DNA from 2 places in the Novosphingobium sp. RL4 genome. Region 2 is predicted to be linked to the other one. Evidence: predicted binding sites of a transcription regulator. Region 2 holds the regulator's gene; the other holds the start of a gene.

Region 1 (4,599 bases), on a different replicon from region 2:
TGCTGGCGGCTTTACGCAAATCGGCGACGTAGCGGGCGAATTCGGCATCGGCGTCGGCCTCGGGAGGAAGGCGCAGCAGATAGCTGGGGTGGACGGTGATCCAGCAAGGCGTACCGTCCGCCAGCGGCACTGCCCGTCCGCGCTCCTGTCCGATCGTCATCGCCTTGCCGGTGAGCGACCGGGCCGCCGTGGCCCCCATCGCGATCACCAGTCTGGGGCGCACGATGGCGCGTTCCTGATCGATCCACCAGCGGCAGGCCTCGACTTCGCCCGCATGGGGACGGGCATGAAGGCGGCGCTTGCCGCGCGGCTCGAACTTGAAGTGCTTTACCGCATTAGTGACGTAGGCGCGGGCACGGTCGATCCCCGCCGCCGCCATGGCCCGGTCGAAGACTTCGCCGGCCGGGCCCATGAACGGGCGGCCCACGATATCTTCCCGGTCGCCGGGCTGTTCGCCCACGATCATGATCTCGGCATCGTGCGGTCCTTCGCCGAATACGGTCTGGGTCGCCGGTTGCCAGAGCGGGCAGCGGCGACAGGCGGTCGCCTCCTGACGCAGCAGCTCGAGCGCATCATCTCCGCCTGCCCCCCTTGATCGTATGGTCGGAGTATCCAGCTGGCGCGGCGGCCCGGCCCGATCCTGCTCGATCATCGCCAGTTCGCGCTTGCGGGCACCGGCGATCAGTTGCGGGACCAGCGCGGTCTCGGGCATGTTTCGCCAGTACTTGCGCGGCATTTCCTTGAGCATGGCGCGCGGCATGACCCGTGCCGGATTGAAGATGGCGCTGTAATAGGCCTTCCAGACCCCTTCCACCGGATCGTCGCCAGGTGCGTCGCCGCGCTGTGCAGGAGGTCCCTCGGTCAGCAGGGCGCCATCCCAGTGGAGCGCACCCCGCGGGGTCAGGATCGACCAGCGCATGTTGGTGAAGCGTTCCACGAAAAAGGCGGCATTGCGACGCAATATGTGGTGCTCGGGCTCGTACCAGGCGACGAACCGCGTGCCGTCTCCATCCGGCAGTTCGCGGAAGCGGAGGAAGGCATGCATCTTGTGGATGTCGCGCCGCACGTTCTGCGCGAGACCCTCCAGGCGGCGCAGGGGCCGGTCGGCACGGTCCTGCAGCAGGTGCGGCTGGTCCAGCAGGCGCAGCAACAGGGCATAGAGCAGCGCGAAACGCTCGGGCTCGCTGTGAAGCGCCGCATCACGCGCAAGATCGAGGAACGCCCTGGAAACCCGCATCGGCGGCGCCTGCGCGGCGTCCACGGCAATCGGCTCTCCCCCGAACAGGTCCACCGGCCGGTCGCCGATCTGCCAGAGTACCTCGTTCGCGGCTATGCGCTCTGCCGCGAGCATGCGGGCGGCGGCGCGCCAGCCATCGAAGTCATCTTCGGCATCAAGGCGTACCATCCGCATGGTCAGGCCGCGAACAGTTCCAGCTGCGTGGCGGGCGGAGCGACGAGCGCGCGAAGGTCGGCCCTGTCGATCAGCCCGGTGGGCCGCCAGTCTGCCGTGACGATGAACGGCCGCAGCTTCTTCACCGAAACGGTCATGCGCGCCACGTCGTCCAGTCGCAGGGTCCGCCAGCGGCGCGCCGAGACGATGGCATCCACCGCCTTCACCCCGAGGCCGGGGATGCGCAGCAGCAGTTCGCGCGGGGCGCGGTTGACGTCCACCGGGAAACGATCGCGAAAGCGTAGCGCCCAGGCCAGCTTGGGATCGATGTCCAGCGGGAGCATCCCCGTGGCCGGATCGACCGCCGCGCCGACTTCCTGCGGCGTGTACTGGTAGAACCGCATGAGCCAGTCCGACTGGTAGAGCCGGTGTTCGCGCATCAGCGGCGGGCGCTGGAGCGGCAGGACGACGCTGGCGTCCGGGATCGGGCTGAAGGCGGAGTAATAGACGCGCCTGAGATCGAAACGGTCGTAGAGCGCGGCGGCGCGGGACACGATGTCGCGGTCGGTCGCGGCGTCGGCGCCGACGATCATCTGGGTCGATTGTCCGGCGGGCGCAAAGGTGGGGGCGGAGCGGAACCGCCGACTGGCGTCGGCTCCCTCCTCGATCGCCGAGCGCATGGTCCCCATCGCACCTTCGATCCGCGCCTGCGACTTTTCGGGTGCGAGGCGCTGGAGGCCGCCGGCGGTCGGCAGTTCCACGTTGATCGATACCCGATCGGCATGGAGCCCGGCCCGCGCCACGAGTTCGGGGTCGGCGTCGGGAATGGTCTTGAGGTGGATGTAGCCGCGAAAATCGTGGTCTTCCCGCAGGGAGCGGGCCACTTCGACGATCTGCTCCATCGTATAGTCGGGCGTGTGGATGATGCCCGAGGACAGGAACAGCCCCTCGATATAGTTGCGGCGGTAGAAGTCGAGCGTGAGGTCCACCACTTCCTTCGCGGTGAAGCGGGCGCGGCGCACGTTGGAGGACTTGCGGTTGATGCAGTAGTGGCAATCGAAGATGCAGCTGTTGGTCAGCAGTATCTTGAGCAGGCTGATGCAGCGCCCGTCCGGCGCATAGGCATGGCAGATGCCGCCGCCTTCCAGCGTGGAGCCGATCCCCTTGCCGCCACGCGAATCCCGCTTCCTGACGCCCGAAGAGGAGCACGACGCATCGTATTTCGCCGCATCCGCGAGGATCGTCAGCTTTTCGGCGATATCGAGCGGGGGCATTGAACCAGACCTTTTCCTCATGCGTTCAGCTAAGCGTAAGCGCAGCTCTTGCAGCCGGAGCCTGTCCCATGCCGAAGGGCTTTTCAAACGAAATGTTCCCTTTATGTTCGTTTTTGCGACGAGGCGATGGGCCTTCGCGTGCTTGGCGGGAGGGCGCTGTTGTGGGAAAGGCGGGGAAGGGCGACGTAATTTGATGCCGGATAACAGGAAAATGCCATTGCCCATTGCCGGGAAGAACCGCGCACGCCCTTCGCGTCTCACTCCATGGGCTCTCAATGCGGGGGCTCTGGCCCTGCCGATGGCCGCGATGCTGGCCTCGTCCACGGCGGTCGCCGCCGATCCCGCGCCGTTCGAACTGAACGGCCCCGGCCTGCGTATCCAGGTGACGCGCGGCAAGGAAACGCTGCCCATTGCGCAAGTGCCCAGCCTTGCCGAGGGGGACATGCTGTCGATCCATGCGGACCTGCCGGAGGATCAGGGCGCGAAATTCCTGATGGTGTCCGCTTTCCTGCGCGGCGCGACCAATCCGCCGCCCAAGGACTGGATCAAGATCGCCGAGACCTGGAGGGACAAGGAAAAGAACAAGGCGCTGGCGCTGACGGTGCCGAAGAATGCGCGCCAGATGGTCATGTTCCTGGTCCCCGATACAGGCGGCGCGGAAGGGACGCTGGTGGATGCCGTGCGCGGCAAGCCGGGCGAATTCGTCCGCGCCACGCAGGACCTCAACCAGGCCTCGCTCGACCATTCCCGCCTCGATGCCTTCATGGCGGCGATCCGGGCGCAGGACAATTATCACCCCGAGTTCCTGCGCAGCGTGGCACCGACGCTGGCGCGCAGCCTGTCGATGAAGCTGAACGAGGAATGCCTCTCGAAAGTGATCGAGCTTCAGGCGTCATGCCTGCTCGAAAACCGGGAAACGCTGGTGTTGGCGGACGTCCACACCAGTTCGGTGGCGGAAACGCTGACCGGCGCACCGACGGACCTTGCCCTGCAGTTGAGCGCCACGCGCGAAGCGGGCTATGGCTATTACAGCGCCTATATCGGGGTGGCGCGGGATATCGCGAAGATATTCGGCGCCTTTTCCAATCCGCAGTTCAGCTACCTGCCGACGCTGAGCGTGCGCAAGGGCGACCGTACAGGCCTGCTGCTGAACACCGCGCCTTCGTTTGAAAAGCCCAAATCGGTCATGGTGATCGCCATGCCGGCCATCGAATCCGGTAGCCCGCCCCGCCTGCGCACGAGCGCCAACGATCCGGTCTGCGCGGTTCAGGCCGGCGGCGCGCAGGGCACGCTGCTGCCGGTGGAAGGGGCGCCGCTGATCTATTCGACCGCTTATGCGCGGGAGATGAAAGTTACCCTCACCGCGCCTTCGGGGCAGACGGTGGACGTCCCCCTCGAAGCACGGGCGGACCGAGGCGGCTATGTCCTTGCGGGCGGGGAACTGCCTGCCGCCTTTACCGGAACCTTGCGCGCCCACGTCTACGGCTACTGGGGCTTCGATCGCTTCGAAGGGCCGGACTTCCTCCTCCAGAAGCCCGATGGCGGCGGCTGGCAGGTGGCGGGCGGCGACAAGAACGCCGAGATGCCCACGCTGGTCGTCGGACGGGATAATCCGCTGGTACTGACGGGCGCCGCGCCGTCCTGCGTGGAATCGGTGACTTTGCGGCAAGGTGGCAGCGCGCAGTCGGTCGAGTGGAAAGTGCAGGGCAAGGACGGTCTGGCGCTCACCCTGCCGCTGGCGGGCCGCAAGCCGGGCGAGATGAGCGTGGAAGTGAAGGTGCGCGGCACTGCCCAGCCTTCGACGATCGCGCTGCGGGCCGATGTCCAGGCGAGCCGGGTCGACGGTCTGGTGATCCATGCCGGGGATGACTGGGGCGTGCTGACCGGCCAGCGGCTCGACCAGGTGGACAGCGCCGAACTTGCCGGTCTCACGCT
Region 2 (4,599 bases):
GAGCCGGGGACCGGCAGGCCGATCAAGGTTCGCGTGAACTTGCCCGCATCGGCGCGGTCTCCGGCACTTTCAACCGGCGCTATCATCCGATTCCGCGGGAGATTGATGCCTCCGGCACCTCCGATGCTGCCTGGCGCCTACGATTTCGCCAGGGCGGCTTGGTTCGCCGGGATATCCGCAACCGGCGCCGTGCTTTCCCCTGTGGAGGTGCTTTCCCCCGGAGCGGGTGACGACTGGCTTGGCGAGCAGCGAATGCGGCTGTCCCGTCATATCGCTGCAAGCCTTGAAGGATCCGCCGGCGGGATCGCCTCGGCGCTCGTCACAGGGGACATGGGCGGGATCGGCAAGGCAGAGGCCCAGGCGATGCGCGATGCCGGACTTGCGCATCTGCTCTCGATCAGCGGCCTGCATGTCAGCGCAGTTGTCGGTGCGGTCTATATCCTCGCGCTGCGCCTGCTGGCGTTATCTCCCGCGCTGGCGTTGCGGGTGCGATTGCCTGTCCTTGCGTCGGCTAGCGGGGCATTGGCGGGCGTTGGTTACACTTTGCTGAGCGGATCGCAGGTGCCGACCATACGCTCCTGCGTGAGCGCGCTACTGGTACTTGCCGCATTGGCGATGGGGCGTGAGGCGCTGTCGATGCGATTGCTTGCGGCGGCCGCCTTCATCGTCCTTCTGATCTGGCCCGAATCGATTGTGGGCGCTAGCTTCCAGATGAGCTTTGCCGCCGTTGTCGTGCTGATCGCGTTAGGCAATGCGGTGCCCATCCGGCATTGGTTCTCGGCCCGTGACGAAGCATTGCCTTTCAAGGCGCTGCGCAGCCTATCCCTGATCCTCGTCACGGGCGTAGCCATCGAACTCGCGCTGATGCCGATCGGACTTTATCATTTTCACCGCGCCGGACTCTATGGATCGATCGCCAATGTGGTTGCCATCCCGCTCACGACCTTTCTTGTCATGCCCCTGGTCGGCGCGGCGCTGCTTTTCGATATCGTTGGGGCCGGATCGCCGGTCTGGTGGCTTGCTGGAGTAGCCATCGATCTGCTGATCGGTCTGGCACGGTTCATCGCCTCGCGGCCCGGTGCGGTGAGCATGGCGCCGACGATGGGCGGATGGCAGTTTCTACTTTTCGTGACTGGAGGACTTTGGCTGGGGCTTTGGCACGGAAAAGCCAGGCTCTGGGGTCTGCTTCCAGTCGCCAGCGGCTTTATCGGCCTGCTCCTGCTGACCCCGCCGGACATCGTCGTTTCGGGAGATGGCCGCCAAGTTGCTTTGATTGACGGTCCGGGGAGGCGCCTTGTCATGCTGCGCGACAGCTCGAGCGATTACGTTTTGGACAATCTGATGGAAGTAGCGGGAGTTCAGTCAAAACCCGTCTTGATTGCAGACTGGCCGGGCGTGCGATGCAACCCGGATTTCTGTGCGTTGATGCTGGAACGTGGCGGGAAGGCGCGCCACATACTGATCGCCAGGGGCCGGGATATCGTGCCGGAAGACACTTTGGCTCGGGCCTGCCAGCGCGCCTATCTCGTAATTGCGGGCCGACGTCTGCCGCGAAGTTGTCAGCCAATCTGGCTGAAGGCGGATCGCAACATGCTGAGCAAGACGGGCGGCGTGGCGATCGACCTGAAGCGCCGCACGGTACATTCAGTGGCAGATGCGCAAGGTGATCATGGGTGGTGGCGTTCGCCGCCGCTTTCTTATGGCGTCATCGCCAAGGCCCGGTAATAACGCGGCGGCGAGACGGCGGAACAACCGGACATCGTCTCACGCTTGAGCCGCATCAGTGATAGCGGCGTAGCAGTCCGGCCAGTTTGCCCTGAACCTCGACTTCGTCAGGCCCATAAATCTGCGGTTCGTAAGCGGCATTGGCAGGGTCAAGGCGCACCATTCCGGCTTCGCGGCGCAGATACTTGAGCGTGGCTTCAGCCCCTCGCACGAGAGCGACGACAATTTCACCGTCGCGAGCGGTATTGGTGCGCTTCACCAAGGCGAAATCGCCGTCGAGGATGCCCGCGTCTATCATCGAATCACCCGAAACCTCGAGCGCATAGTGTTCGCCCGAACCAAGCAGCGCTGCGGGAACCGGGAGCATGGACTGTCCTTCGAAGGCCTCGATCGGCACGCCGGCGGCGATGCGGCCGTGGAGTGGGATTTCGATGACATCGTTCGCGGGGGCAGGTGCGATCTGGGGTGCGCGGACAGGCGCTGCAGTATCGTTGCTGTTCGCCGCCGGAGTCGATCTTGCAGGTTTGGACGTTGCATCCTCAGGCTGGCGCAGGACTTCGAGAGCGCGAGCGCGATTGGGGAGGCGGCGAATGAAACCCCGTTCCTCCAAGGCGGAAATCAGGCGGTGAACGCCGGACTTGGACTTGAGGTCCAGCGCTTCCTTCATTTCCTCGAAGCTGGGCGAGATGCCGCTTTCCTCAAGCCGGACCTGAATGAACCGGAGCAATTCGTGCTGCTTGCGCGTCAACATCTGCGTTGCCTCTTCGTTCTGCGGCCCATGGCCCTGTCTCGTCCGGCGATTTGCCTGCGAACAATGAGGGAACAATTATGCAACGAATCCGGTATCGTCAAGCAATACCGCCATTTTGGAGCAAGAACACTTCAACAACATCTCCTGCATTCGCGGCCGGCGCGCCAATGGGGCGATCGATCAGTACATTGCTTGCCGCGAGCGATGCCAGAGCGCCGCTGTCCTGAAGCGGGTTCGCGCAGACCGTCTCGCCGTTCCAGTAACCGCGCAAAAACTCCCGGCGGTTGCCCGCAGCGGGCAGGGGGGCCGAAAGCCGGGTTGCAACCGGCTGTGGGATTGGCCGTGAAGCCCCCAACAGGGCCCGCAGGACAGGCAGGAGAAACTGATAGGCTGTCACAAGGCTGGATACCGGATTCCCCGGTAATCCGATGATAATTTGCGGCCCGGTAGCGCGCTGGCGGGTCGCCACGAGCAGGGGCTTGCCCGGCTTGATGGCCACGCGCCAGAAGTCCAGCTGTGCGCCCCATGCTTCGAGGGCCGGGCGGACAAGATCGTGATCGCCGACCGAGGCACCCCCGCTGGTCACGATGACGTCAGAATCGCTCGCCTGTTCGAAGGCGGCGATGAGGTCATCGAGCTTGTCGGCCACGGGGCCTATCCGGTTCGCATCCACCGGAAGAGAGCGGGCCATGGCAACCAGCATGACGCCGTTGCTGGCAGGAACCTGATGGTTGGCGCAGAACTCAGGGTCGGTCGAGAGTTCGTCGCCGCTATCTATGACGGTTACCCGCGGAATCCGTCGGACGGGCAGGTGGCGATGGCCGGCGGCAATGCCGAGCGCGGCTTGCGCCGGGCCGATCAAAGTACCGGCGGCGAGAAGTTCGCGGCCTTCCACAAAGTCCATGCCGCAGCGCCGGATATGGCGGTGGCTAGGTTCGGGTGCCTCTCCCGTCAGGGTGATCTGTTGCCCCTCGCGAGCGAGGTCTTCCTGAAGGATAACGGCTTGGGCGCCCTCAGGCAGCATCGCACCGGTCGAAATCCTTACTGCTTCGCCCGCGCCGACTGACGCTTCGTAAGGATGGCCGGCCGCGCTCTCGCCAATAACGCGCCAAGGCCCCGACAGGTCGGCGGTTACGGCATATCCATCCATTGCCGAGAGATCAGCCGGAGGCTGACTGCGATGAGCGCGCAAGGGTTCCGCTAGAAAGCGTCCGAGCGCGCCGTCGATATCGACCCGCTCGATGGGGAGAGGCTCGACAAGTGCAAGAAGACGGGACTGCGCTTCCTCGAGGGAAAGGTGCGGCTTCACAGCGCTTCAGCTCGCCAGTGGCCCGATTTTCCACCTGTCTTCTCGATCAGGCGAATGTCGCCGATGATCATGCCCTTATCAAGCGCTTTCGCCATGTCGTAGATTGTTACGAGTGCGACGGAAACCGCTGTAATCGCTTCCATTTCAACGCCAGTCTTGCCGCTTAGACTTACCGTTGCCTTGGCGGATATGGCTTGTGCGTCAAACGTGAAATCGAGGTTTACGGCATCAAGCAACAGCGGGTGGCACATCGGGATAAGGTCACCGGTCTTCTTAGCGGCCATGATGCCGGCGATACGGGCAGTGCCCAGGACATCTCCCTTGGGGGCATTGCCGGCCTGGATCGCTTCGAGCGCATCCTGCGTCATCACGATGCGGCCGGAGGCCACCGCGACACGCCGTGTCTCATTCTTGGAGCCGACGTCGACCATGCGTGCGGTCCCTTCGGTATCGATGTGCGTCAGGCTCTTGCTCATCGCCTCACCTCTCCATGGATCTGCGTGCTTACGCTAATCTCGAAACGGTCTGAAGTCGCGGATCAGCCGAAAAGCAGTGCTTTGGTCGCAGCTTCCACGTCAGCTTCGCGCATCAGGCTTTCGCCGACCAGGAACGTCCGCGCACCGCAACCTGACAGACGGATCAGATCGGAATGGGCGTTGATCCCGCTTTCACTGACGAGCAGGGTCCCTCCGGGTGCGAGGGGGGCCAGACGTTCGGTAATGGCGATATCCGTGACGAAGTGCTTGAGATCGCGATTGTTGACCCCGATCAGGCGCGATTTCAACCGGCTTGCACGCTCCATTTCAGATTCGTT

Evidence for each region. The regulator LexA, encoded in region 2, represses DNA repair genes until DNA is damaged. The targets are predictions, from matches to a motif close to GTTCCNCNCTTGTTCT.
Region 1: the regulator LexA is predicted to act here: its motif matches at 2,759-2,774, upstream of U9J33_RS22190 (putative DNA modification/repair radical SAM protein).

What each region holds. Positions count from the first base shown of each region.
Region 1 is NZ_CP141945.1:1,167,363-1,171,961, forward strand. It holds gene U9J33_RS22185 (UdgX family uracil-DNA binding protein) at 1-1,411, opposite strand, end outside; gene U9J33_RS22190 (putative DNA modification/repair radical SAM protein) at 1,414-2,664, opposite strand; gene U9J33_RS22195 (hypothetical protein) at 2,963-4,599, shown strand, end outside.
Region 2 is NZ_CP141944.1:2,399,962-2,404,560, reverse strand. It holds gene U9J33_RS11630 (ComEC/Rec2 family competence protein) at 1-1,725, shown strand, start outside; gene lexA (transcriptional repressor LexA) at 1,781-2,476, opposite strand; gene U9J33_RS11620 (molybdopterin molybdotransferase MoeA) at 2,574-3,785, opposite strand; gene moaC (cyclic pyranopterin monophosphate synthase MoaC) at 3,782-4,261, opposite strand; gene trpC (indole-3-glycerol phosphate synthase TrpC) at 4,324-4,599, opposite strand, start outside.